3 regions of the Jeotgalibaca arthritidis genome follow, and region 1 is predicted to be linked to each of the others. Evidence: a T-box and tRNA genes for the amino acid it is inferred to sense, from the RefSeq annotation. Region 1 holds a T-box; the other regions hold tRNA genes.
The links. The T-box of region 1 lies ahead of tyrS (tyrosine--tRNA ligase). A T-box ahead of a tRNA ligase gene usually reads a tRNA of that ligase, here a tRNA-Tyr.
Positions count from the first base shown of each region.

Region 1 (9,354 bases):
TGTATAAGACATCAAGCGTTAAATTTATTTTCGCTGGCGCTCGTTCTATCCACTCCATCTCACTTCCCCCTTTATTACTCAATAGTACATGAATTAAGCCAATATTTAAAGAAAAAGCTTGGCCTTTTAAATGGGAAAAATTATTTCTTTTCATAATAGACAAAAAAAGATCTCCTAGCTAGGAGATCCTCTTTTTCATTATCTTTAAATAAAAGCGAGATTATGCGTACTCTCTAGAATCCTCATCGTAAAATGAGATTTCTACCGATGATGTCAAAACATCTGCATAACTGTATGAAACACGTTTAAAAGCATTCTCTTCTTGATCTAAATCGACAACGAAAACAGAATGATAAGTTTCACGTAAAATACCTTTTCGTTCAATTTTACGCTTTCTTCCCGCTTGGGCCGTCAACAACACTCTTTTACCGATACGATTGTCAAGCTCTTCCTTGATTTCCATCAAACTATTTGGCATGCCCTTCACCTCACTGCTATATATTGTAGCACAATATAACAAAATTTTCAAGTATATCACAGGAGATAATCAGATGCAAGTTAAATAAATCCTTTTTTTCATGGGATGAGTATTTTTTAATGGTTCATACGGTAGGCTGTTATTTGATTAGCTAAGTTGGCAAATTCTTCTATAGACAGTGTTTCGGCACGGCGACTAGCTTCAATACCAGCTGCTTCTAAACTAGCTGTTAACATGTCCTTTATGTCGTCTGTTTTCCCAAACAAACTCAACAAGTTATTCCACAATGTTTTACGACGTTGTTGGAAGGATCCTCTCGTTAACTGGAAGAACAATTTCTCATCTTCAACAGCTACTTTCACTTCATCACGTCTTGATAGTTTTAAGACTGCTGAATCCACGTTTGGTTGTGGAACGAAAACTCTTCTCGGTACGATAGTAGCAATCTCTGCTTCTGTATAATAATCAATGGCAATCGTTAGTGAACCATAGTTTTTAGAGCTTGGTTGCGCAGTCATACGCTGAGCCACTTCTTTTTGCATCATCATAACAAAGGTATCGATAGGCAAATTAGCCTCGATAAAGTTCATAATAATCGGCGTCGTAATATAGTAAGGCAAGTTGGCTGCTACTACAATACGGTCTCCTTCTTCAAAATGCTCTGCAATAATGTCTCTTACATTTGCTTGTAAAATATCTTGGAAAATGACAGTGATATTGTCATAGTCTGCTAACTCTGTTTTCAAAATTGGTTTCAAGCGCTCATCAACTTCAAAAGCAACGACCTTTTTGGCAGCTCGTGCTAAACGTTCTGTTAAGGCACCAATACCTGGTCCAATCTCAATCACACATGTATCTTTATCGATATCAGCCGCTTCAAGCATATTTGTTAAAATACTTGGTTCAATTAAAAAGTTTTGACCTAAACTTTTTTTCATGGTTAAGCCATATTTTTTTAAAATTTGATTCGTTCTTGTTGGTGTTGCAATATCTTTTTGTTTATTTGTTCCCATCTATGCCATCTCCTCTTGAACAGCCTTTGGAATTGGAATTCCATTTTCAGCCATTGTCGTTAGTATATCTTCTTCTGAAATTTGAAACATTCGGATCCGTTTAACAAACTGCTTACCATTGGCATAACCGATTCCCAATAGATCGCTTAATTGTTTTCTTAATTCTGCAGAGCCAGGCTGGCCAATCAATCCTAGTGCTAAACAAAAGGAATCAAGTTGATCTGCTTTCGTTTCAAAATAAGGGGTCTGAACATTTTTGAGAGCTGCTTGAATGATTTCAGGACTCGCGTGCTCAATCCCTAAACTACCGCCTTTCGGTGATTGACAGTCCTCTTTGCGCACAAAGGCATGCTTAACAGTTGGGATACGCTGAATAATAGTTTCCCGTATCTTCCCTCCTGGAAAATCAGGATCTGTTAATACAATAACCCCTCTAAGAGCATGTGCTTTTTCAATTTCTTTTAGGACGGTCTCATTAATAGCTGATCCATTTGTTTCAATAGTATCCGCATCAACAGCCATCTTTATTTTTTTTGTGTCGTCACGACCTTCAACGACAATAATTTCTTTTATTCTCATATATCTTCCAATCTAAATAAACGCTTAGCATTCGTCATCGTCACGTTTGCTAGCTCTTCAAAATCTATCTCTCTCAGCTCAGCAACGCGTTCTGCCACATATCTCACATAGCCTGGTTCATTTCGTTTCCCACGATAAGGAACTGGTGCTAAATATGGCGCATCCGTTTCAATTAATAAGCGGTCTAAGGGCACTGCTTTGGCTACTTCATGCACCTCTACTGCTTTTTTAAAGGTAACAACACCGCTTAAAGAAATATGCATACCTAAATCTAAAAAGCGTTTCATGTCATCAACATCGCCACTATAACTATGCATAATTCCACCGATTGATGATACATCTTCTTCTTTTAAAATACGATAAGTATCTTCAATGGCGTCTCTCATATGAATCGAAATCGGTAATTTTAAGTCTTTAGCGATTTGAATTTGTTGGCGGAATACTTTCTCTTGTACTTCTTTTGGTGAGGTGTTCCAATAGTAATCCAAGCCCATTTCTCCCATCGCCACAACCTTATCTTGGCCTAACAGTTGGATTAAACTTTCTTGAATTTCTGGACTATAGGAACCTGCCTCAGTTGGATGCCAGCCAATAATACTATATATTTCAGGATGAGCTTGGCTCAATTCCAGTGATTTTTTTATGGTTTCAGTATCGAATCCAACGACTGCAAATTTGCTAACACCAAGTTCCTTGGCACGCTCAATCGTCTCTTCAACGTCTTCTTCAAATGCGTCAACATTCAAATGACAATGTGTATCAAATAGCACAGGATTCATCTTCCTCTCTCATTGATCTTCTTTCCTATTATACTTGTTTTCTAAACAAAATACCTTGCTGGCTGATTATTTTAATAGTTTTTTCAGAAATTTTGCATTAAAAGGTAGACTTCAGCTTTCAAAATAAGACACCCATAAAGAAAAGGCTAGGGACTCGCCCCAGCCTTTTCTCATTCATTATGCTACTATCGAACCATTTTCTGCTGTTTCCGGTGCAAAAACAACTTGTAATTGCCCATCTTTTTCAGCTGAAAGAATCATACCTTGGCTAACTTCGCCGCGCATTTTACGTGGTTTCAAGTTAGCAACAATCACTACTTTTTTACCAATAAAGAAAGCAGGATCAGCATACCATTCTGCAATACCTGATAAAATTTGGCGGTGTCCCTTATCGCCAGCATCTAGGCGGAATTTCAATAATTTATCTGCGCCTTCTACTTTTTGGCAATCAATGACTTCAGCCACTTTTAATTCAACTTTATCAAAGTCTTCATATTTGATTTGCTTATCTTTTTCGCTAACCAATTCGGTTTCATTGGGATCCCATTCATTGCTAGCAACGTCTTCTGTTTCTGTTGTAGGCGAAATTTGCTCTTTCAAATAAGCTACTTCTTCTTCCGCATCTAAACGTGGGAAGATTGGTTGTCCTTTTTTAACAACCGTTGTTCCTTGTGGGAATTGTCCAAACGTTAATTTGTCCCAGCTGCCGTCTTGTTGGAAGTCTAATCCTAATTGCTCGAAGATACTAACTGGTGCATGAGTCATAAATGGTGATAGTAAGATTGCTGTCATACGCAACACTTCGGCCAAATGAACCATGACACTAGCCAATTCTTCTTTTCTCGTTTCGTCTTTAATTAAGATCCACGGTTCTGTTTCATCGATATATTTATTTGCTCGAGAAATCAAACGCCATACTTCAGCGAGTGCCAAACTAAATTGCATGTGGTCCATCTCGTCTTCATACTTAGCAACGACCTCTTTCGCTGTTGCTTCTAAATCTGCATCGAAAGCAGTGTTTTGGTCAGTTCCAACTGGAATTTCACCACCAAAGTATTTGTTAATCATCGCAACAGTACGGTTTAACAAGTTACCTAAGTCATTAGCTAAATCATAATTAATACGGTTAATGTAATCTTCTGGTGTGAAGACACCATCACTACCGAAACTGATTTCACGCATCAAGTAGTAACGTAAAGCATCTAAGCCATAACGTTCGACTAACATACCTGGATAAACGACGTTCCCTTTTGATTTAGACATTTTTCCGTCTTTCATTTGCAGCCAGCCATGACCAAATACTTGTTTTGGAAGTGGTAAATCTAATGCCATCAATAGGATTGGCCAATATATCGTATGGAAACGAACAATTTCTTTCCCAACCATATGGATATTAGCTGGCCAGTATTTTTCAAATAAGGCTGTATCTTCTGAACCGTAACCTAGAGCCGTAATATAGTTTGCTAAGGCATCAATCCAAACATAAATAACGTGTTTTGGATTACTTTTCACTGGTACACCCCATGAAAAGGTTGTCCGTGAAACAGCTAAGTCTTCCAATCCTGGTTTAATAAAGTTATTCACCATTTCATTTTTACGCGATTCTGGTTGAATAAATTCCGGATACTCTTCATAATATTTTAGCAAACGATCAGCATATTTGCTCATACGAAAGAAGTAAGATTCTTCTTTAACAAGTTCTACTTCGTGACCACTTGGTGCAATTCCACCAATAACTTTACCATTTTCATCACGGTATACTTCTGCTAATTGTGTTTCTGTAAAGTATTCTTCGTCTGACACTGAATACCAACCTTCATATTCACCTAAGTAAATATCGCCTTGTTCGATTAAGCGTTCAAAAATAGCTTGAACCGCTTCGATATGATGTTGATCTGTTGTCCGGATAAATTGATCGTTGGAAATTTCAAGTTGCTTCCAAAGGTTTTGAATATCTTCAGCCATACCGTCAACGTATTCTTTAGGGCTAATTCCCATCTCTTCAGCTTTTTTCTCAATTTTTTGTCCATGCTCATCTGTTCCTGTTAAATAACGAACATCAAACCCTTGTTGACGTTTATAACGTGCCATCACATCACAAGCAACTGTTGTATAGGTATTTCCGATATGTAATTGACCACTTGGGTAATAGATGGGCGTTGTAATATAAAATGTTTCTTTTTCTTTAAACACGAATGAGTGCCTCCTTAGAAGTGGCAAGTTTTAAATTTGTTTTCACAAAACCTGCATATACGCCCTATTTTACCACAAAAGAGGTAAGCATGTGGACATTTTCCAAATAAAAATGACTGGAACATTCGTCCCAGTCATTTCAACTTTTTGTTTATATTATCTTGCAACACGTACTGCAAAGCTTGGCGTAAAGTATCGTGTACTGTTTACTTCAACAACGCCACCTTCGGAAGGAGCATGGATATATTGACCATTTCCTAATGAAATTGCTACGTGGTAAGGACTACCTTTAGGTCCCCAGAACAATAGATCTCCTGCTTGTGATTGACTAACAGAAATTTGACTTCCTGCGTATTGTTGTGAGCCAGTCCAACCTCCGATTTCAATACCGTATGCTTCACGGAAAACATAAGCCGTAAAACCTGAACAGTCGAAACCACTTGGTGTTTTACCACCATATACATATGGTACACCTAGGTATTTGTATGCCACACCGATAACATCACCAGATGGTGCTGGTAATGATGGTGCTGATTTTTCTTCAATGATAACTTCTACTTTTTCTTCAATCACTGGTGTTGAAATAGCAGGGCTGTTATTTGTTGTATTAGTTGTCGTGTTATTAGTTGTTGTTTGCGTTGCTGCAGTCACTGTTTCACGATTATTTGTTACGGCAATAACTGTTTGAGCAGCTTCTTGTTCAACTCTTAGTGCTTCTTCTTCTGCTGCAGCAATAGCTGCCTCTTCAGCAATACGTTGACGTTCTGCTTCTTCAGCAGCACGACGGTCAGCTTCTTCTTTTTCAGCGATAAACGCTAAACGATCTTCTTCAGCAGATGCTTTCTCAGCGTTAAGTGCTGCCACTGCACTTTCTTGTTCAATATTTTTAACTTCTAATTGACCTTTTAATTCTTCAAGTTCATAAGTCATTGAAATAATCTCGTTTAATTTTTCTTCTGTCTCAACTTTTTTGTTTTCAACAGCTTGTTGGTCTTGAACTTGTTGTTCAACTAAGCTTTTATTAGCTGAAACCATTGTTGTTACAACGTCGACACGAGCAATTAAGTCTGTTAAAGACTCTGATGCAAAAATAAAATTCATGTAGTTAGTGTTAGACCCATTAATTTGAACAGAACGAGCTTGTTCTTTCAATTGGTCTTCACGTTGATCAATCACAACCTGTAGTTGTGCAATTTCTTCTTCTAATAAATCAATTTTTTCATTTGTGTCAACACGTTGCGCTAATAATTCAACAGCACGGTTTTCTGCAGCAGCGATTTCTGCTTGTACCTCAGCTAATACAGCTTCAGCAGACTCGACACGGCCTGATAGTTCATTGACTTTTTCTTCTTGTTGTTGAATTTTTTCAGTTAACTCATCAGCAGATACAGCATATGGCGCTACAAATGTTGCAGATAACAGCGAACTCGTTAAAATTAAAGTGGCAAGTTTCTTCTTCAAGTCATTTCCTCCAGTAGGTTTATGTGATTATACAATTATATATTTAGAATTTACTTATCGGTTTCTTTAGAAAAACGTTATGATTTTCCCTAACGATGAAATCATAGCATAGTTTCTTTGTGAAAAACCATTTTTCGATGACTTGTAGTTCCTTTGTAACATAAATGTAATGATTACCGACAAATGTTTCAATCAGTCTGTTACATAAGTATTTTAAAAAGAAGATTGACATTTTTTATAGTCATGACTATACTGATTTCAAGAATAAAACACAGATAAAAGCTTTGAAGGAATACAGTAGGAATAAGGATTTTGTATGAAGAGAGAGCCGGCAATGGTGGGAACCGGTACACCCTTATTTTGAATTACAATTCTGGAGCTACTTGTTATGAGCGGTTAACATACGTTACATGTTAGAGTGGTTTCATTTTTATGAAACAATTTGGGTGGTAACACGGTAATTAATCGTCCCTGGCAGAGCTATGCTTTGTCAGGGCTTTTTTTATTTTAAAAGAGGAGTGTTCATATGGAAAAGGTTAATATTATTGACGAACTACAGTGGCGGGATGCCATCAACCAACAAACAGACGAAGACGGCTTACGCGAGTTATTAAATGAAAAGAATATTGGACTATACTGCGGGATTGATGCGACTGGTTCAAGTATGCATGTGGGACACTTAATTCCTTTTATGCTGCTGAAACGATTCCAATTAGCTGGTCACAAACCGGTTATTTTAATCGGTGGCGCAACAGGCTCAATTGGTGATCCAAGTGGGAAATCGGAAGAACGTACCCTTCAATCAGAAGAAACGGTTGCTTACAATGCTGAAAAAATTACCCAACAAATGAAAAAGTTATTCCGTGCTGGAGAAACAGATTCTGAAATCCGTCTCGTTAATAACTTGGACTGGACAAAGCAACTTTCTCTACTTGATTTCTTGCGTGACTTTGGTAAAAACTTCAATATTAACACCATGCTTGCAAAGGATATTGTTGCTAGCCGTTTGGAAACGGGAATTTCATTTACTGAGTTCTCATACCAAATTCTACAATCGATGGACTTCTTACATCTATATCGTCAATTAGATGTTCAACTACAAATCGGTGGTGCGGATCAATGGGGAAATATTACAGCTGGTCTCGAACTCATCCGTAAAAAAGAAGGTGCAGAGGCAAAAGCGTTTGGTCTAACCATTCCATTGATGCTAAAAGCAGACGGTACAAAATTTGGTAAAACAGCTGGCGGCTCTGTTTGGTTAGATCCCGAACAAACAACGCCTTACGAATTTTACCAATTCTGGGTTAACCAAGATGACCGCGATGTCGTTAAATACTTAAAATTCTTTACCTTCCTTTCTCAAGAAGAGATTTCAGCTTTAGAAGAAAGTGTTCAAACAGAACCCCATAAACGTCAAGCTCAAAAAACATTGGCTGCTGAAATGACAACCTTTGTTCATGGTGAAAAAGCACTAGAAGATGCTCTAAAAATTACCGATGCTCTCTTTACTGGTAATGTTGCTCAATTATCTGCTGACGAGATTGAACAAGGATTTAAAAATATGCCGACTTTCGAATCAAATTTAACGGAACAAGAGCTAGTGACTTGGCTGGTTGATTTGGGGATTGAACCATCTCGCCGTCAATCACGCGAAGATGTTCAAAATGGCGCTATTTCAATTAATGGTGAAAAAGTGACTGACTTAGATTTTGTGATGACACGTGAGCATTCATTTGATCAACGCTTTATTATTGTGCGCCGTGGTAAGAAAAAATACTTCCTTGTAAAGTTGGTGTAAGATGACTGAGGTTACATTGGTTGCTGTTCGAGATACCTTACAAGCAGAAGATGTCGCTCACCTAGCTGAAATCATTTGGAATGAGCACTACTTGCCTATCTTAGGACAGGAACAAGTCGCTTATATGCTCAAGACCTTCCAATCCACTGAACGGATTATTGCTGACATTGCTGAAAATAAATCAACTTATTATATAGTAGAAGTTGACCAAGATGAGATTGGTTATGTGGCACTTGAGTGGCAGGAAGACACACTATTCATCAGTAAGCTTTATTTATTAAAGCGTGCAAGAGGCAATGGCTATGCTTACCAGTTGATGAAAAAGTTAATTCAACAAGCAACAGATGCTAAAAAATCTAAATTGCGTCTAACCGTCAATAAAGACAATCCATCTTCTATCGCCTTCTACGAAAAAGTAGGCTTTAAACAAGTTGATGCCGTTGTTTCACCGATTGGCAATGACTTTGTTATGGATGACTACATTTACGACTATATAATTTAATCAAAAAAAAGACGAGTGAGACTATTCTCACTCGTCTTTTTGATTCATATTATTTTTAGCTGCCCGGCGCTTCGACTTAATTAAGACATTGATTAAGATTAAAATAATACCAACTACGGTAATCAGCAAAATATTAGCTGCATTAATCAGTTGCAAAATAAATACGGCTAGTCCAAATCCTAATAACGTCACGAGATTAAAATTCTCTTCCCAGTTGTCCCTCTGCGGATAATCTTTGGCAAGTTTTACAAATGCAAGATGAATCACGTAAAATCCGATTAAGGCGATAAAAATAAATAAGCTAGTCTCATATTCACCTAGCAAATAGCCGCCATAACGTTTAAAGACCACTGCTATAATTAAAAAGATCGATTGACATAGACTTTCCTTTTCTTTAGTTGTCATCATTACCCCCACTTATTTGGACTCCACATTCGGCCATCAATTTCACCTTGCGCTTGCTCCATGCGTTTATATTGCTCTTGGATGAGTTTTTCAAATGCTTGAAACAAAGCAATCTGACGATAGTCCGTACTTTTTTGCTGCAAGTC
Region 1 covers NZ_CP049740.1:613,298-622,651, forward strand. The annotation lists gene ispE (4-(cytidine 5'-diphospho)-2-C-methyl-D-erythritol kinase) at 1-58, opposite strand, end outside; gene G7057_RS03110 (Veg family protein) at 221-478, opposite strand; gene rsmA (16S rRNA (adenine(1518)-N(6)/adenine(1519)-N(6))-dimethyltransferase RsmA) at 595-1,491, opposite strand; gene rnmV (ribonuclease M5) at 1,492-2,070, opposite strand; gene G7057_RS03125 (TatD family hydrolase) at 2,067-2,840, opposite strand; gene metG (methionine--tRNA ligase) at 3,027-5,042, opposite strand; gene G7057_RS03135 (C40 family peptidase) at 5,199-6,503, opposite strand; T-box leader at 6,779-6,979, shown strand; gene tyrS (tyrosine--tRNA ligase) at 7,030-8,301, shown strand; gene G7057_RS03145 (GNAT family N-acetyltransferase) at 8,303-8,803, shown strand; gene G7057_RS03150 (hypothetical protein) at 8,831-9,208, opposite strand; gene G7057_RS03155 (hypothetical protein) at 9,211-9,354, opposite strand, start outside.

Region 2 (9,354 bases), 410 kb from region 1:
TGAACGATTAGATGAATTTTTAGGCTTTCCAACGATGGATCCTCATGGGGAGTTTATTCCTAATTCTGAGGGGCACGTAACTCACTCAACAGCTTTACCTCTAAATGAAATAGAGGCTGGAACAGCCTTTACCATTACAGAAGTTTCTGATAACCCTGCTTTTTTAAATTATTTACTACGTAAAAAAATCACCCTTCATGACCACTATTACTTAGTCGAGATTGAAGATTACGAAGGCGACTTTTTACTAGAAGATGATACTGGCCATCAAAAACGAATTAGCGCCAACACTGCTTCACAAATTAAAGTCACGCTAAATTAAAAAGAGTAGCAAAACCTATTTCTATTAGGTTTTGCTACTCTTTTATTAATTTTTAAATGAATGAAGTGGTGCTGGTATTCTTCCGCCACGTTCAATTAGATCAAAGGATGAGAATTCACTCACACCAAGAATTGGTGCGCGTCCTAGTAGACCACCGAATTCAACTTCATCACCAACATCCATACCTGGAACAGGAATCAAACGAACCGCAGTTGTTTTGTGATTCATAATCCCGATAGCAGCTTCATCGGCAATTAATGCTGACAATGTAGAAGCAGTCGTTTTACCTGGTACAGCAACCATATCTAATCCAACTGAACAAATGGCTGTCATAGCTTCTAGCTTGTCAATGGTAATCGCGCCTAATTCAACTGCCTCAATCATTCCGATATCTTCAGAGACAGGAATAAATGAACCGGATAAACCACCAACATGTCCACAAGCCATCAACCCGCCTTTTTTAACGGCATCATTCAAAACAGCTAAAGCTGCTGTTGTTCCATGTGTTCCCACACGTTCAACACCCATTTCTTGTAAGATATAAGCAACAGAATCACCAACTGCTGGTGTTGGGGCTAATGATAAATCTACAATACCAAATGGTACATCTAGCTTTTCAGCAGCCATTGTTCCAACGAGTTGTCCCATACGCGTAATTTTAAAGGCAGCTTTTTTAATGGTTTCAGCAACCACGTCAAACGGCTCTCCTTTTACTTTTTCAAGCGAACGTTTCACTACTCCTGGTCCACTAACACCAACGTGAATGACAACATCTGCCTCACCTACACCATGGAAGGCTCCAGCCATGAATGGGTTATCATCAACAGCGTTAGCAAAGACAACCAATTTCGCTGCGCCTAGGCCATCTGTATCTGCCGTTAGTTCAGCTGTATCTTTAATCACTTGTCCCATTTGCTTAACAGCATCCATGTTAATTCCTGCTTTAGTCGAACCAATATTTACGGATGAACAAACCACTGATGTTTCAGCCAAAGCTTGTGGAATCGAATCAATTAAAATTCGGTCGCCTTTTGTGTAGCCTTTTTCGACAAGCGCACTGAATCCACCAATAAAGTCCACACCGACTTCCTTAGCAGCTTGATCAAGTGTCTTTGCAAATGCCACATAGTCTGTGTCATCAGAAGCACCAGCAACTAAAGCGATTGGCGTCACAGAAATTCGTTTGTTAATAATTGGAATACCTAAATCTTGTTCAATTTCAGTTGCTACTTTTACTAAATCTTTCGCATAGGTCGTGATTTTTTTGTAAATTTTTTCTCGTGCTTTCACACCATCAGAATCCGCACAGTCAAGTAAAGAAATTCCCATTGTTACTGTCCGAATATCAAGTTTGTCTTCCGCAATCATTTGAATTGTTTCTAAAATGTTTTCTTGACGGTTCATCATATCACCTGCTTATAAGCTGTGCATCGCATTAAAAATATCTTCAGATTGAATGCGAATCACAAGCTGCTCTCTTTCTTCGACTTCTTTCATTTGTTGTTGAACTTCTGGAATACTGTGTGGCGATTCCGAAAAATCACAAAGTAAAATCATTGTAAAATACTCTTCCATCAGTGTTTGAGAAATATCTAAAATATTTACTTCTACTTCTGATAGTTTTGCGCTCACGCTTGCCACAATTCCCTTATGGTCTTTTCCTGTAACCGTAATAATTGCTTTCATGTTTTCTCCTCGCTTTTTAACCTAGTTAATTTGACCGTCATTATACCACAACATCAGTCAATTAATTCTAATTGTAATTTAATTTTCAAAATACGCAAGACCGATTCGTTAATTCGTTCCTCAGAGAGACGTCCTTCTGCTACAGCTGCTAAAACAGCCTCTCTTTGAATGGTGACTTCTGAACTGATTAACACATCATTCCCGGCTAAAACAGCTTGGACAGCCGCCTCTTCTGGCTCCAAAAATTGCTGCACACCTTCCATCACTAAATCATCCGTCATAATAATGCCGTTAAAGGCTAAATCATTCCTCAACAAATCAATCACTGCCGGCGATAAGGAGGCAGGTAAGCGCTCATCAATAGCCGTCACAACATTATGCGAGACTAAAATTGCTGCAACATCTTGGGCAACTCCTGCTTGAAAAGGTAAGAAATCACGGTCATAAAAATTATCCAAGGCTCGATTATCATAAGCGACCCCTGTATGAGTATCAACATTATCGCCATAACCTGGAAAATGTTTTAGCACACTTCCTACCTTTTCTTCTTGGCTTATTCTCACTTCCGTTTCGACATACTGAGAAACCTCAAGGGGATCTGTTGAAAATGCGCGCTCATAAATAAAATCATCCTGAGAAATAGGAATATCCGCTACCGGTGCTAAATTTAAATTAAATCCCAGCGAAGCAAGTAGCAGTGCTTTGTCTCTTTCAATTTGCTCTACATCTTCCCAACTACCCTCTGTAAAGGCCACACTTGGTGCAGGAAAGGCTTGCTCACGAAACTGAGGAAACTGACTAATCCGAGTCACACTACCACCTTCCTCATCAACCGCTTGAAAAAGAGGAATCTCACTCATTTGTTGAAGACGATTAATGTCATCTTGGACTTGTTCGGGTGTTTTCTCTGAAAAATCTTTTGCAAACCAAATTTAGCCTCCAATACTGTTAGATTCAACCAACTCGAGCATGCCTTCATCAGGCAAACGAACTAAAAACATCTGACCAACTTTTTCTTCTAATGTCATCTCCTGAAGGATGGCTTCTGCTACATCAACCTCCGTTGGCTCACTGCTTTCTATCATTTCTTGCGATGAATAGTGTTGGCTGCTTTCGCTACTGCTATCATTCGAATCTGCATGACTACAAGACGCCAATAGACCTAGTGCTACGACCATTATCAGTTTTCTCATAAAAGTACTCCTTACTTCTTTATGCTAACAATACCGCTAATTTATAAAATAGGCGAACAAAAAGAAGTAAGTGGACGCCCACTTACTTCTCCTCTAATCTAATACAGCCTTTAAATCCGCGATCAAATCATTCTCATCTTCAATACCAACTGATAGTCGGACTAAATCTGGCGTTAACCCATACGATTCTCTTAAGTCTTTTGGAACATCCGCATGTGTTTGGCTAGTCGGATAGGTAATTAAACTTTCTACCCCACCCAAACTCTCAGCAAAGGTAAATAGTTTTACACCTGCTAGAATTGATGGAACTTGTTCAGCATCATGAAGACGAACACTAATCATCGCACCTTTTCCTGGATAAAGAACCTCTTTCACTTGAGAGAAAGTTTTCAAAGCCGATACAATTGCCTTAGCATTCTTTTCTTGTTTATCTAAACGAAGCGGCAACGTTTTTAAACTTCTAATAAAGAGCCAACAATCAAACGCCGATAAAGTTGGACCAGTTGTATTCGCTAACCATTTCAACTTTTCACCTATTTGCGAATCACTAGTCACAACAACGCCTGCTAAAATATCGTTATGACCTGTTAGATACTTGGTTCCAGAATGAACAACAATATCTGCACCTAGCTCTAATGGCCGTTGCCGCAATGGCGTTAAGAAGGTATTATCAACGATTACACGAGCACCTAATGCCTTCGCTTGTTCGCTGAGTGAAACTAGGTCAATTTCTTGCATAAGTGGATTAGTGGGTGACTCTACGAATACGGCAGTGGTTTGCTGGTTTAACTGCTGAGTAAATTCTTCTTCCGTTGCAAAATAAGAGAAGCTCGCTATACCTTTAGCTTCTAATTCATTAAAGTAGCGGAAGCTGCCCCCATATAAGTCTCGCGACACTAAAAAATGACTCCCTACATCAAATAACTGAAAAACAAGTTGGATCGCACTCATACCTGAACTTGTCGCAACAGCAGCACTACCACCTTCTAAAGTCGCCAGTCCTTCTTCTAAAATATCCCGTGTTGGATTGCAAGTACGGCTATAGTCATAACCTGTACTTTGTCCTAAGCCAGGATGGGCAAAGGTTGAAGACAAATGAATAGGCGGGCTGATTGCTCCTGTTGCAGGATCCGAATGGTTGCCTAGTTGGGCTAGAAAAGTATTAAAGTGACTCATTTATTTTCCTCCTTAAAGGTCCTAATAGCGTTTGTAAGCTGTTCTAATGCAAGTGTGATTCTATCTGGTGTTGTAGCTAGATTAAGACGTATAAAGCCTAAATAGTCTTCAGAGAACCATTCGCCATAATCAACTGCTAGCTTTGCTTTTTCTTGAACAATATCTTTAACTTTATCTTTAGGAATAATGGCTCGTAAATCAATCCAAAGTAAGTACGTTCCTTCTAAATCAGATACAATAAGTTGTGGAAACTCAGCTAATGCTTCTCGGACTAACAAATCGTTCGACCGAATGACCGTTAGCAATGAATCAAACCACTCCTCACCACCGCGATAAGCAGCTTCTCCTGCCACTTGACCTAATAAGTTAACCTCAGTTTGCTGATAACGAATCATTTTTTGATCAAATTGTTCTCTTAGTTCTTGATCTGGAATAATGATATGAGAGTGAAGCAAGGATGCTAAATTAAAACTTTTAGACGGCGCGTTACAAACAATTAAACGATTGTGAAATCGCTCCTCCTCAATAGACAATACCGATTTAAAAGGATGAGCAGAAAATTCAAAGTCTTGGTGAATTTCATCTGCAATCACAATAACATCGTAACGCTCGCACAAAGCCAACATGCCTTCAAGCTCGGATTCCTTCCAAATACGACCAACAGGATTATGAGGCGAACACAATATAAATAATTTCGGTTGTTCCTTCTTTAGTACTTCTTCTAAAGCAGTTAAATCGACGCTGTAAGCCCCGTTATCATTTATCAAAGGTGATAATACCAATTTCCGATTAGTATCTTTTACAGCATTAAAAAAGGGGTAATAAACAGGCGGCTGGATTAACACACCTTCACCTTCATTAGAAAAACACTGGATCAAATGATAGAGTGATTGAACAACCCCATTTGAATAACGTAACCATTCTTCTTTTAAATTGATATTATGCCTTTTTTTTTGCCAATTTGAAAAAGCTAAAAAATAGGCTTTATGAGGTAAAGAATAACCAAAAACACCATGACTCACCCGTTCAAACAATTCCTGAACGACTACTTCAGGCGCCTGAAATTCCATATCAGCTACCCAAAGTGGTAGTAACTCCGCATTACCAAACCGTTTATCCAATGCATCCCATTTTAATGACTGGGTATGACGTCTTTCTTTTTGATACCGTTCAATGAAACTGTTGATTGTCATTCATCCGACCTCCTATTTTTAGAAAATAAAAAATCCGTCCCTTTGTCCTACTAATCGTAAGACAAAGGGACGGATTGATTCCGTGTTACCACCCTAATTTATGTTAGTTAGAAAACCCAACACCTCTAAAGCTCCTATGAAGCTTGGCAATATAACGGTTGCTACCGTCTAAAAAGCGTTAACCTTTCAGAAACTCAGAGTTCATCTTCACTCACTTCATCAGTCCTCTTTTTCACCATGCAGAGGTCTCTAATAACTGATTATGATAAGCTACTCTTCTCTTCTTCGTTTAAATGAATTTTAAATGAGATAATGATGAAATTATAGTGATAATAACAAAAAATGTCAATAGTCATTTTAAATAAGAAAAGCGGACAAGTCCGCCTTGGCCTATGAAAAAATAGGACATTTGACCCTGAATTGTCAGGAGACTTCACGCTTCAGCGGGTTAGTCGAATGATATGCGTTAGCGAGCAGCGAAGCGCGCAATGGGGCAAATTTATCTTTTTTTCACTAGGTCAGGACTTGGGAGCTAGACATTGATGGCTGAACTTATAATCCCCTAGTCTACAAAAAAAGCTCAGCTATCAGCTGAGCTTCAACGTATACCGGCGGCCGGGGTCGAACCGGCACGCCCTCGCGGGCACTGGATTTTGAGTCCAGCGCGTCTGCCTATTCCGCCACGCCGGCAATTTATTATGCAAGTTTTCATCCCTTTTGGGAAAGGCGGTAACCGGATTTGAACCGGTGATGAAGGTTTTGCAGACCTCTGCCTTACCACTTGGCTATACCGCCGAAAAACTGGGGTAGCTGGATTCGAACCAACGAGTGACGGAGTCAAAGTCCGTTGCCTTACCGCTTGGCTATACCCCATTAATAAAAGGGCGACTGATGGGAATCGAACCCACGAATGCCGGCGCCACAAGCCGGTGCGTTAACCACTTCGCCACAATCGCCATAATCCAAAACAGGGGTAGCAGGAATTGAACCCACACCAACGGTTTTGGAGACCGTTGTTCTACCTTTAAACTATACCCCTAAGGACTTAAAAAAAAATGGAGGGGGGCAGATTCGAACTGCCGAACCCGAAGGAGCGGATTTACAGTCCGCCGCGTTTAGCCACTTCGCTACCCCTCCATGGTGGCTTGGGACGGAATCGAACCGCCGACACCTTGAGCTTCAATCAAGTGCTCTACCAACTGAGCTACCAAGCCATTAAGAAGTAATACTTTATTTAATTAATACAACTGTATTAACGGTTCCGACGGGATTTGAACCCGCGATCTCCTGCGTGACAGGCAGGCATGTTAACCCCTACACCACGGAACCAATGGAGGTTAACGGGATCGAACCGCTGACATCCTGCTTGTAAGGCAGACGCTCTCCCAGCTGAGCTAAACCTCCATGATATAAAACATACAGCTTATAAATCATCAATTAAATGACGATATGACCCGTACGGGATTCGAACCCGTGTTACCGCCGTGAAAGGGCGGTGTCTTAACCGCTTGACCAACGGGCCAGTTAAAAGTAAAAATGGGCCTAAATGGACTCGAACCATCGACCTCACGCTTATCAGGCGTGCGCTCTAACCAGCTGAGCTATAGGCCCATAAAATAAAAAAGCGGGTGAGGAGAATCGAACTCCCGACAACAGCTTGGAAGGCTGTGGTTTTACCACTAAACTACACCCGCGTGGCGGTTCCGACGGGATTTGAACCCGCGATCTCCTGCGTGACAGGCAGGCATGTTAACCCCTACACCACGGAACCATTTTAAAAAAATTGCGGGGGCAGGACTTGAACCTGCGACCTTCGGGTTATGAGCCCGACGAGCTGCCAACTGCTCCACCCCGCGATAATATTAATAGATAACTTTTAAAAAAGTTATAAAGGAGGATAAGGGATTCGAACCCTTGCACGCTTTTACACGCCTGACGGTTTTCAAGACCGTTCCCTTCAGCCGGACTTGGGTAATCCTCCGAGATGTTAATGATATTCAATTTACCATAAAAATATGATAATGACCCGTACGGGATTCGAACCCGTGTTACCGCCGTGAAAGGGCGGTGTCTTAACCGCTTGACCAACGGGCCTTTGTTTAAAACGGAGAAGGAGGGATTTGAACCCTCGCGCCGGTATGATCCGACCTACACCCTTAGCAGGGGCGCCTCTTCAGCCACTTGAGTACTTCCCCAATCAAAGATAGCTTATGCTGCAAGTAAGTTTGCTGCAATGGACCTTGCAGGACTCGAACCTGCGACCGGACGGTTATGAGCCGTCTGCTCTAACCAACTGAGCTAAAGGTCCAGGCTCTTAATGTGACCTTTTTTGAACGTCCATTTTTAAAAATAGCGGCGGAGGGGATCGAACCCCCGACCTCCCGGGTATGAACCGGACGCTCTAGCCAGCTGAGCTACACCGCCAAAAAATATTAAATCGGGAAGACAGGATTCGAACCTGCGACCCCTTGGTCCCAAACCAAGTGCTCTACCAAGCTGAGCTACTTCCCGTAATTTAAATGCACCCAGCAGGAGTCGAACCTGCAACCGCCTGATTCGTAGTCAGGTACTCTATCCAATTGAGCTATGGGTGCATATTAAAAATGCCGAGGATCGGGGTCGAACCGATACGGTGAGAACTCACCGCAGGATTTTAAGTCCTGTGCGTCTGCCAATTCCGCCACCCCGGCATTACAATATTATAAAACTTTAAGGATATGATCCTTAAAGCGGAAGACGGGGTTCGAACCCGCGACCCCCACCTTGGCAAGGTGGTGTTCTACCACTGAACTACTTCCGCAAAAAGATGCCGGCTAAAGGACTTGAACCCTCGACCCTCTGATTACAAATCAGATGCTCTACCAACTGAGCTAAGCCGGCAAATTTTTAAAATGCGGGTGAAGGGACTTGAACCCCCACGCCTTGCGGCGCTAGATCCTAAATCTAGTGCGTCTGCCAATTCCGCCACACCCGCGCATCTTTTTATGCAATTGATAAAAAGAAATGAGTCATGCAGGGCTCGAACCTGCGACCCTCTGATTAAAAGTCAGATGCTCTACCAACTGAGCTAATGACTCAACTAAAGAGTTGAATTGTGAGTATTACTCACTTTGTCATATTACTATGACTATGGAGGTTAACGGGATCGAACCGCTGACATCCTGCTTGTAAGGCAGACGCTCTCCCAGCTGAGCTAAACCTCCGAAAATGTAAATATTATGTAAAGAACAGTTCTTGAACATAATACAATATTTTTTGCTAATCTGCAAGTTATTTTCTTTTGAAAACTTATTTTTAAAAGAAAATATATGCGCGGCAGCGTCCTACTCTCACAAAGGGAAACCCTTCACTACAATCGGCGCTAAGAAGCTTAACTTCTGTGTTCGGGATGGGAACAGGTGTGACCTTCTTGCCATCGCCACCGCACATATTGTCATGGCTGTTGCTGCTTTAGCAGTTTACAGACATGATACACTTGGGCTATGCCCACAGTGTTCTTTTGAGGTTGTTCCCTCAAAACTGAATAGTTAACATGAAACCTTTGGTTTGAAACCCATTTTACTTGATTACCGTTTTATTATTGGTTAAGTCCTCGACCGATTAGTACTAGTCCGCTCCATACATCGCTGCACTTCCACTTCTAGCCTATCTACCTGATCGTCTCTCAGGGGTCTTACTCATTTAAAATGATGGGAAATCTCATCTTGAGGGGGCTTCACGCTTAGATGCTTTCAGCGTTTATCCCGTCCACACATAGCTACCCAGCAATGCCCTTGGCAGAACA
Region 2 covers NZ_CP049740.1:1,023,344-1,032,697, forward strand. The annotation lists gene G7057_RS05130 (metal-dependent transcriptional regulator) at 1-322, shown strand, start outside; gene G7057_RS05135 (PFL family protein) at 368-1,726, opposite strand; gene G7057_RS05140 (ACT domain-containing protein) at 1,739-2,008, opposite strand; gene G7057_RS05145 (glycoside hydrolase family 3 protein) at 2,062-2,940, opposite strand; gene G7057_RS05150 (hypothetical protein) at 2,941-3,201, opposite strand; gene G7057_RS05155 (PLP-dependent transferase) at 3,295-4,377, opposite strand; gene G7057_RS05160 (MalY/PatB family protein) at 4,374-5,570, opposite strand; T-box leader at 5,633-5,865, opposite strand; tRNA gene G7057_RS05165 (tRNA-Leu) at 6,177-6,260, opposite strand; tRNA gene G7057_RS05170 (tRNA-Cys) at 6,295-6,365, opposite strand; tRNA gene G7057_RS05175 (tRNA-Gln) at 6,372-6,443, opposite strand; tRNA gene G7057_RS05180 (tRNA-His) at 6,454-6,526, opposite strand; tRNA gene G7057_RS05185 (tRNA-Trp) at 6,539-6,609, opposite strand; tRNA gene G7057_RS05190 (tRNA-Tyr) at 6,627-6,707, opposite strand; tRNA gene G7057_RS05195 (tRNA-Phe) at 6,709-6,784, opposite strand; tRNA gene G7057_RS05200 (tRNA-Asp) at 6,827-6,899, opposite strand; tRNA gene G7057_RS05205 (tRNA-Val) at 6,902-6,974, opposite strand; tRNA gene G7057_RS05210 (tRNA-Glu) at 7,021-7,092, opposite strand; tRNA gene G7057_RS05215 (tRNA-Ile) at 7,108-7,181, opposite strand; tRNA gene G7057_RS05220 (tRNA-Gly) at 7,194-7,264, opposite strand; tRNA gene G7057_RS05225 (tRNA-Asp) at 7,266-7,341, opposite strand; tRNA gene G7057_RS05230 (tRNA-Met) at 7,354-7,426, opposite strand; tRNA gene G7057_RS05235 (tRNA-Ser) at 7,462-7,551, opposite strand; tRNA gene G7057_RS05240 (tRNA-Glu) at 7,593-7,664, opposite strand; tRNA gene G7057_RS05245 (tRNA-Ser) at 7,676-7,765, opposite strand; tRNA gene G7057_RS05250 (tRNA-Ile) at 7,805-7,878, opposite strand; tRNA gene G7057_RS05255 (tRNA-Met) at 7,921-7,994, opposite strand; tRNA gene G7057_RS05260 (tRNA-Pro) at 8,008-8,081, opposite strand; tRNA gene G7057_RS05265 (tRNA-Arg) at 8,091-8,164, opposite strand; tRNA gene G7057_RS05270 (tRNA-Leu) at 8,175-8,260, opposite strand; tRNA gene G7057_RS05275 (tRNA-Gly) at 8,299-8,370, opposite strand; tRNA gene G7057_RS05280 (tRNA-Thr) at 8,378-8,450, opposite strand; tRNA gene G7057_RS05285 (tRNA-Leu) at 8,463-8,544, opposite strand; tRNA gene G7057_RS05290 (tRNA-Lys) at 8,575-8,647, opposite strand; tRNA gene G7057_RS05295 (tRNA-Val) at 8,701-8,773, opposite strand; rRNA gene rrf (5S ribosomal RNA) at 8,881-8,996, opposite strand; rRNA gene G7057_RS05305 (23S ribosomal RNA) at 9,151-9,354, opposite strand, start outside.
Region 2: it encodes a tRNA-Tyr, which carries the amino acid that the T-box ahead of tyrS (tyrosine--tRNA ligase) is inferred to sense. The anticodon was not compared.

Region 3 (9,354 bases), 1.1 Mb from region 1:
AACCCGTTCTTGAATAAAATCAACCAATTGATTCATCTTATCCCTTAAAATCGTATGGTAATCTGTTCCCCACGATGCTCTAGCAAATGACCCACGCCTTTCCCCTTTTACTCGTTCAGGCTTTTCAAGTGGTTTACTCGGATAAGCCAAAGCAATCGACATAATGGATTTAGGTTGATCAAAAATAAGTTCCGGATAGAGTCGTTCGTCCATGACTTGATGTTCGAAGCCTGATGTATGACCTTTTGCATGTTGTTCCAAAAGGGGTTCTTTCATATAATCAAAAGGATCAGCAGTTGTAAAACCGATCTTATCAATACCGATTTCCTTACATGCTTCCTTAATCTCTTCTTTTAAAACAGCATTCATCATTGACTCACCTTCCTTCATATCCTTTTTCAATAGTATACCATTAATAAAAACACAAAAAAACGTACAGATTCGGTGATAGACACGGCGAACCAATACGTTGGATGATTCATTTTGTATTAATGTATAATGGCAATGATACTAGAAACAAAATGATAGTTACAGTATAGCAAGCTAACATAGTCTTGTAAACACCTTTTATGTCTATACATAACTTTTATCAATGTAAGCGTTAGGCTTTCTTCGTTCCTACTAAAATCGACATGGAAACCGTAATGCTTTCCAGCGGGTGTGCCAACAAGTCTTGGCGCTTTGCTTCATCCATATGCCAAGTTAATGGCGTCATGTCGACTAACCAGTAAAATGCCTCTTTCGACAAAGCAATCTCGTAAGTCACATGATCATGTAAACAATCGGGATAGGCCTCTTTAAAGCGATTAATCACCAAATCATTTTCATAATGCTGCTTGTCATCGTCTGCCCCATATAAGCGTTGACGTAATTCAATCAAGTAGTCCGAATCAGGAACCACCTTCACCACTAAACCACCTGGCTTTAACAAACGATCGAACTCTTCATAATGAGATGGCGATAAAATATTGATGATGGCGTCAAATTGCGTTTTGGCGAATGGTGACTGAGCCAAATCAGCTACACAAAAAAAGCCGTCGTCAAAGAAATGACTGGCTGCCAATTGAATGGCATCTTTGGAAATATCAAAACCAATTTTAGCCCCACTCAATCCTTGTTGGTTTAAATAATGTAAATGCGACCCTTCTCCACAACCAACATCTAACACAGCTTCAATCGATCGACTCTCTAGTTTTTCTTTTACGACATCCAACATCGGATGGAAAAAACCAGTCGCAGCTAGATTTTTTCGGCTGGTCAGCATATCCTTGTCATAATCATTTTGACCGCCTTTCATCAAAAGATGAAGCGTTCCTTTTTTCGACAAATCAAACTGGTGGTTGGCCACACAATTCAAACTTGTTCCAATGACTGCCTCAAACGCTTGTTGGCAAACCGGACACTGGAACAAGTCTAAGTGTTCTTCTAAAAATAACGCACTTAATTCAATTTTTTTCACCTTAAAACTCCTTCAAAAGCAATTACATCTATTTTACTATACTTCTTCATGATAGACAGAGAAGTTTTCCCAAACTTTTGGATTAGCTGTATTGAACCAGGTTAATACAGCTAATACAAAAGTAAAGGAAACAGCGATGACGATCAAAACTTTAACTAAATGACCTTCGTCATTTTGGAAAGAGAACAAACTTGCTAGTTTAGGATTCTCTAAATAAAAACATTGCAAATCTAATAATCCAGCCGCCCCGAGAGCTGCCATTACAAGACTTGCACCTAAAATATAACAGAAACGAGCCAGAGATGCCATTATACTAGGTCTTTTTATAAATAAGAAAAGCGGACAAGTCCGCCTTGGCCTATGAAAAAATAGGAAATTTGACCCTGAATGAGCAGCGAAGCGCGCAATGGGGCAAATTTATCTTTTTTTCAGTAGGCCAGGACTTGGGAGCTAGACATTGATGGCTGAACTTATAATCCCCTAGTCTATCAAAAAAATGGACTGAGATCAAAATCTCGGTCCATCTTTAGTGATTAGTGAGTTGCGCCGCCTACTGCTTTTAAATCTTCCTTACCATGAAATTCAACCATGGCTTCAAGAGCAGCTGTCAGCCCTTTGGCAATGTCTTCAATACTCATTGCCGGTTTTTCAGGTTTATCGACAACTTGTTCTGGAATAAACGGAACATGGATAAAGCCTGCTTGTGTTCCTGGCAATTCCTTCTCAGTCAGATAAAGAGCTTGGTACATGATGTGGTTGCAGACAAATGTTCCTGCTGTATTCGATACTGCTGCTGGCACACCTGCAGCTTTTATACTATCAACCATGGCTTTAATCGGTAAGGTTGAGAAGTAAGCAGAAGCCCCATCCGCTTGAATCGGAACATCAATCGGTTGATTGCCTTCATTATCTTCAATGCGGGCATCATCTTGGTTGATTGCCACACGTTCAGGTGTTAAAGCAAAGCGTCCACCCGCTTGCCCTACACATAGAATCATATCTGGATTAATCTCCAAAGCTTTTTCACGCATCGTTTCAGCAGATTTATGGAAAACAGTTGGAATTTCCAATTTAACAATTTCTGCGCCAGCAATCTCGTCAGCTAATAATTTCACCGCTTCAAGAGCTGGATTAATTTTTTCTCCTCCGAAAGGATCAAATGCTGTTACTAAAATTTTCATGGTCTATTTCCTCCTTTAATTAAAATGCCCAGAAATACATCAAGGCAATATGAACAACAATTAAGACTAGGGCGATTGGTATTTGAGCTTTAATAACACCATTTGGATTTTTCATTTCCAATAAGGCTGCTGGAAGTGCATTGAAGTTAGCTGCCATTGGTGTCATTAATGTTCCACAGAATCCAGCCGTCATCGCCAAGGCACCAGCAATAACAGGGTCTGCACCTTGCGCAATCACAAAAGGTACCCCAATACCCGCTGTAATAACCGTAAAGGCTGCAAAGCCATTCCCCATAATCATGGTAAAGATAACCATACCTAAAACATAGGCAATAACGCCAACGAAACGATTTCCTTCCGGTACAAAACCAGAAATCATGTCCGCAATCACATCACCTACACCAGCTGTCGTAAACAACACACCTAAGGCTGCCAACAATTGCGGTAAAATACCAACAGTTCCCACTTGTTGAACCATGCGGTCAGATTCTTTTAAGGTTAGTTTCGGCGAAGCTTTGAAAATGACCATAGCTAATACAAGCGATAACACGGCCGCAAATCCAATCCCAACTTGACCGCCAAACGGTGTAAATTGGGCAATTAAAACAGCTGCGATTGCAAGCATAACAGCTGGCAAGAAGACCTTTTTAGAGAATTTTTTAGCATAAAGAGCCTGTTCTTCATCAGAATTCGATTCAATCTTGCCAAGTTTTACCTGTTTAAATAAGGTCAAAGCACCCATAGCTAGCAAGAAAGCACCGCTAATAGCATTTGGAATGATTTTTCCACCTGCAAACAATAAGCCGAGTAAAATCCAAAATGCAGCCGTTCCTAGACGAGCAGGATGATCTTTTTGACGTAAAACACAAAATGCCGTGTAGAACAACTGTAGTCCAATTAAAATATAGAACAATTCAAGCAATAACGGTACTAACGTTTCTGTAATGTATTCTGCAGACATAATTAGTCATCCCCCTTTTGATTGTTAGCACGTTTTTTATATTTACGTTCTAACTTTTTATCAATTCGCAAATAATTTAGGGATGCTAAAAGTAACGCAATCAGTGCCACAGGAATCGAAGCTTGTGCCACCGCAACCGGAGAAATATCGTAACCTAACGATTCCATCGTACCTGAAATTAACAAGACACCTGACGCTGCAATAAAGGTATTTTGAGCGAAAAAGTTCCCAAAGTTTTCTGAAGCAGCCGCTTGTGCTTTTAATAAATCCACATCATCTTCATCTAGCTCACCATATTTCGTTTGGGCAGCAGCTTGAACCATTGGATCTACAATAGGACGTACAAACTGCGTTTGCCCTTGAACACGAATAGAGAAGAAAGCAGCAATCTCACGAATCACTTGATAAATAATCAACATAATCCCTGATGTTAACCCATTAATTTTTTGAATCAAATTAGTCGCTTGCGCCTTTAAGCCAAAATGTTCGGACAAACCGATCATTGGCAAGGTTAGTAAAAACAAAGTAACTAAGCGATTATCAACAAATGCCTTCCCTAAAATTTCTAGAATTTCAACAAAGGAAATCCCCGATACTAATCCTGTTACAACTGCAGCAATTAATACAACTGCAATCGTATCTAACTTTAATAAAAATCCTATGACAATAATGACAATACCTATTAATTTAATCCATTCCACAATAACCCACTCCTATCGTTTCTTAAACAACACACTTGCTAGAACGCCGAATAAACACCCAAACACTAAGCCCAAGAGCATTTTATCTATTCCACTCCAATAGCTAGGCCGATTCCAATCCCAATTGGCAACCAGTAAGTAGATGATGCTTTCTCTTGTCCAAATGATTTATTGTCGTTCTTACTCATCACACTTCCTCCTTTTTTTATTAGTTTAATTATAGCAAAATGATGAGAGTTAAAAAAATAATTAACACCTAGAATCCGAATGTATGAAAATAGACAAAAAAAGCTGGAAACCCAGCTTTTTGACTACTTATATTAATCTAGAATTCGATCACCCATCATCGCTTCCATAAAGCCCCATACCCCATTTGTCAGGGCTAGTTTTTCTTTATCATCTAGCGACACTTGTTTCCGAATCTTATCCTCATTATTATTCAAGACCTTGCTCGCCCAGTTAGGATCAATCAATAGCGAACGCCCAACTGCTACGATGTCCGCATATTCTAGAAGAGCTTCCGCATCCTTTCTTGTTCGGACATCACCAACACCGATCAACGGCAGACGCCCATTTATTTTTTCATAAACGTAAGCTAGCATGCTCTTGTCTTGATAGTCGGTGCTCTGTGATATTTTTGTATAGTCGTTCAAAGAAATATGGAGGTAGTCGAGCGGTTTGTTGGCCAACTGATTCACCAAGTACAAGCTGTCCTCGAAGCGAATCCCCGGTGTTTCATACTCTTCAGGTGAAAAACGATAGCCCACGATAAAATTTTTCTGACCGCTTTCGTCAACAGCCGCTGTTACTGTATCAACTAAGTGATTAATAAATATAAAACGTTTAGTTAGACTGCCACCCCACTCGTCATTTCGTTGGTTTGAATGTGGCGAGAAAAACTGCTGAATCAAGTAAGTATTAGCGCCGTGTAGCTCAACTCCGTCAAAGCCCGCCTTCATCGCACGGATCGTCGCTTCTTTAAAGTCCTGAATCACTTGGAGTATCTCATCATGCTCTAGTGCTCTAGGTGTCTCAGCACCCGGACGTTCTGCTGCTATAGCGCTGGCTGAAACAACTTGAAGCCCTCTTGTAATAGTTGAATTGGTCATACGACCACCATGGAAAATTTGGAGAATCGCTTTAGTACCACTTTGTTTAATGGTAGACGCTAAACGAGATAAAGCTGGTATAAATTTATCATCATAAACACCAAGCTCGCCTTCCCAACCTTTCCCTACTTCTTGAACATTGGCCGCAGCCGTAATGACTGCTCCCAGTTCACCAGAGCGAAGCGCATAATAATCCAGCTCATCCTTCGTCACAACGCCATCATAGAAACTCATTTTTGTTGTCATCGGCGCCATAACAAGTGGATTTTTTAATTCTAAACCACGTGAAAACGTTACTTTTTGATTAATATTAGTCATCCTCAACTCTCCCTATTTAGTTCTTACTTACTATTTTATCGTGAAAGAGATAAGATTACCAATTGAGTACTAGTTAATTTCGGTTGACGTTGAAAGACTTGCTTTCAGATAGATCTTAACGGCACTCATAGCCGCAATAACAATTAAAATCAGCGCGCCACTAATCAATAACCCCACATTCCCATCTAGTGGATTAATAGCCTGTAGAGCAGCAATTTTAATCGGAGCAAACGCAATCGCAATATTATTCCCGATCAATAAAAGCGAGGTATTACGCTCCTTATTCCCATCATCATTTTGATTGACCTGATTCATCAAGAAAGGGAAAAAGGTTCGTGCCGAAAACCCACACAAGGTAACTGCCACCCCATCAGTAAGAAGATTTGATGAGTATGCAAATAGCAACATGCCTAATGACAAGCTTAATAAGGAAATCGGTATCGTCCATTTTTTAGTAGTAAGTGTGACTTTTGAAAATAAAAGTCCTGCAGCCATCGCTCCTAAACCAATTAAAGCCAATAAATTACTGCTACTAGTCGCACTCCCATAGCCTTTCTCCATTAAAATAGCCGTCATTTTAACACCAACGACCATATATAAACTCATCGCTACAACAACTAATAAAACTTGTCTCCAAATTGGAGATGACGATTGATCTGCTGTTTTATGTTTCATTACTGGCTTATCCTTTACTTGAATACGAGGTACAAAAATCATGAACAAGACTAAAACTGGAATCGCCAATAGATGGACAAAAAAGGAATTGCGCCAGCCATTAACGAGCAACAGTCCTACTATAAAGGTTGAAAACATCCCACCTAACCCTTCACAAGCACTCTGTAAACCAATTACCTTCGCTAATTCATCACCTTCAAAAAAAGTTGTCGCAAATGAAAAAAGCAAAGGATGAAACAAACCAATCCCAACACCGAATAACACGCGACTCAATGCTAATAACCAGATCGAATGGAAGTAATATGGTAAGACACCTGCAACTAATAATAAGACGATTCCAAAAATAACAAGACTCTTATAGCCCACTATTTTGGCTAATCGATGACTAAATAATACTGTTAAAATGGTCAATAATGACGGCATCGTCATCATAAATTCAATCATAACGCTGTTGATCTGTGGATATTCTGCAATAATAGACGGCAAGTTAGCTGTGATAGCTCCAGCCGTTGTAACCAATAAAGAAACTGATAATAAACCTACTTTTAATAATAAGCGCATCTCATCATCTCGATTCCATTTATAATAAAGCGTTTTCTTTATTATAAATGAACGACCCTATACCTCGACAATAGCTACGAATCCTTTTCAATTGACCCAAACCTCTTACATCGCTTAATTTTGTCGATTGGAGGAAGTTCAGAGACTTTTTTATCGCTGAAGTTCCTTATTTCGTTATTTCAAGGAAGTTCAGAGACTATTTTCAGTTTCTATTAACTCATTTTGCTGTTTTGAGTGAATAGAAGTAATTTTTTTGATTTCTATTCACTTTCATTCTATCTTTAAAGACAAAAAAAGACTCAGGAAGAGAAATCTTCCTGAGTCTTACCGTTATATTATAACTGGGGTAGCTGGATTCGAACCAACGAGTGACGGAGTCAAAGTCCGTTGCCTTACCGCTTGGCTATACCCCACTAAAAGAGGGCGACTGATGGGAATCGAACCCACGAATGCCGGCGCCACAAGCCGGTGCGTTAACCACTTCGCCACAATCGCCAAAATTCAAAACAGGGGTAGCAGGAATCGAACCCACACCAACGGTTTTGGAGACCGTTGTTCTACCTTTAAACTATACCCCTATTATGAGTAAAATTATGGAGGGGGGCAGATTCGAACTGCCGAACCCGAAGGAGCGGATTTACAGTCCGCCGCGTTTAGCCACTTCGCTACCCCTCCAGATGGCTTGGGACGGAATCGAACCGCCGACACCTTGAGCTTCAATCAAGTGCTCTACCAACTGAGCTACCAAGCCTTAAATAAAAATTTACTTGAGTATTAATTCTAACATAGTCACTGTTACGAAACAAGTAAAGACGGTTCCGACGGGATTTGAACCCGCGATCTCCTGCGTGACAGGCAGGCATGTTAACCCCTACACCACGGAACCAATGGAGGTTAACGGGATCGAACCGCTGACATCCTGCTTGTAAGGCAGACGCTCTCCCAGCTGAGCTAAACCTCCATGATATAAACAATTTAAGGAAACACTGTGGACTTTGTCCAAGTATATCATGTCTGTAATGTCGCTAAAGCGTCAACAGCAATGATAATGACCCGTACGGGATTCGAACCCGTGTTACCGCCGCGAAAGGGCGGTGTCTTAACCGCTTGACCAACGGGCCATATTTAAAAATAAGCTAACGGAGAGTAAGGGATTCGAACCCTTGAGACAGTTTCCCGCCTACACGATTTCCAATCGTGCTCCTTCGGCCTCTCGGACAACTCTCCAAGTATAAAATGCCAAAACTTAAATTTTTCCAAAAAAAAAAAGAAAAACTCCGCAAGTAGGACTCGAACCTACGACATCTTGATTAACAGTCAAGCGCTACTACCAACTGAGCTATTGCGGAATAATATATTAAAAAAATATATGCGCGGCAGCGTCCTACTCTCACAAAGGGAAACCCTTCACTACAATCGGCGCTAAGAAGCTTAACTTCTGTGTTCGGGATGGGAACAGGTGTGACCTTCTTGCCATCGCCACCGCACATATTGTCATGGCTGTTGCTGCTTTAGCAGTTTACAGACATGATACACTTGGGCTATGCCCACAGTGTTCTTTTGAGGTTGTTCCCTCAAAACTGAATAGTTAACATGAAACCTTTGGTTTGAAACCCATTTTACTTGATTACCGTTTTATTATTGGTTAAGTCCTCGACCGATTAGTACTAGTCCGCTCCATACATCGCTGCACTTCCACTTCTAGCCTATCTACCTGATCGTCTCTCAGGGGTCTTACTCATTTAAAATGATGGGAAATCTCATCTTGAGGGGGGCTTCACGCTTAGATGCTTTCAGCGTTTATCCCGTCCACACATAGCTACCCAGCAATGCCCTTGGCAGAACAACTGGTACACCAGCGGTGTGTCCATCCCGGTCCTCTCGTACTAAGGACAGCTCCTCTCAAATTTCCAACGCCCGCGACGGATAGGGACCGAACTGTCTCACGACGTTCTGAACCCAGCTCGCGTGCCGCTTTAATGGGCGAACAGCCCAACCCTTGGGACCGACTACAGCCCCAGGATGCGACGAGCCGACATCGAGGTGCCAAACCTCCCCGTCGATGTGAACTCTTGGGGGAGATAAGCCTGTTATCCCCAGGGTAGCTTTTATCCGTTGAGCGATGGCCCTTCCATGCGGAACCACCGGATCACTAAGCCCGACTTTCGTCCCTGCTCGACTTGTAGGTCTCGCAGTCAAGCTCCCTTCTGCCTTTGCACTCTACGAATGATTTCCAACCATTCTGAGGGAACCTTTGGGCGCCTCCGTTACATTTTAGGAGGCGACCGCCCCAGTCAAACTGCCCGACTGACACTGTCTCCCCACCCGATAAGGGTGGCGGGTTAGAGTGGTCCTGCTACAAGGGTAGTATCCCAATGGCGCCTCCATC
Region 3 covers NZ_CP049740.1:1,712,743-1,722,096, reverse strand. The annotation lists gene queG (tRNA epoxyqueuosine(34) reductase QueG) at 1-372, opposite strand, end outside; gene G7057_RS08675 (methyltransferase domain-containing protein) at 602-1,459, opposite strand; gene G7057_RS08670 (hypothetical protein) at 1,496-1,768, opposite strand; gene pcp (pyroglutamyl-peptidase I) at 1,993-2,640, opposite strand; gene G7057_RS08660 (DUF979 domain-containing protein) at 2,660-3,601, opposite strand; gene G7057_RS08655 (DUF969 domain-containing protein) at 3,604-4,302, opposite strand; gene G7057_RS08650 (NADH-dependent flavin oxidoreductase) at 4,623-5,729, opposite strand; gene G7057_RS08645 (MFS transporter) at 5,799-6,965, opposite strand; tRNA gene G7057_RS08640 (tRNA-Gln) at 7,307-7,378, opposite strand; tRNA gene G7057_RS08635 (tRNA-His) at 7,388-7,460, opposite strand; tRNA gene G7057_RS08630 (tRNA-Trp) at 7,473-7,543, opposite strand; tRNA gene G7057_RS08625 (tRNA-Tyr) at 7,560-7,640, opposite strand; tRNA gene G7057_RS08620 (tRNA-Phe) at 7,644-7,716, opposite strand; tRNA gene G7057_RS08615 (tRNA-Asp) at 7,779-7,851, opposite strand; tRNA gene G7057_RS08610 (tRNA-Val) at 7,854-7,926, opposite strand; tRNA gene G7057_RS08605 (tRNA-Glu) at 8,015-8,086, opposite strand; tRNA gene G7057_RS08600 (tRNA-Ser) at 8,106-8,192, opposite strand; tRNA gene G7057_RS08595 (tRNA-Asn) at 8,241-8,314, opposite strand; rRNA gene rrf (5S ribosomal RNA) at 8,337-8,452, opposite strand; rRNA gene G7057_RS08585 (23S ribosomal RNA) at 8,607-9,354, opposite strand, start outside.
Region 3: it encodes a tRNA-Tyr, which carries the amino acid that the T-box ahead of tyrS (tyrosine--tRNA ligase) is inferred to sense. The anticodon was not compared.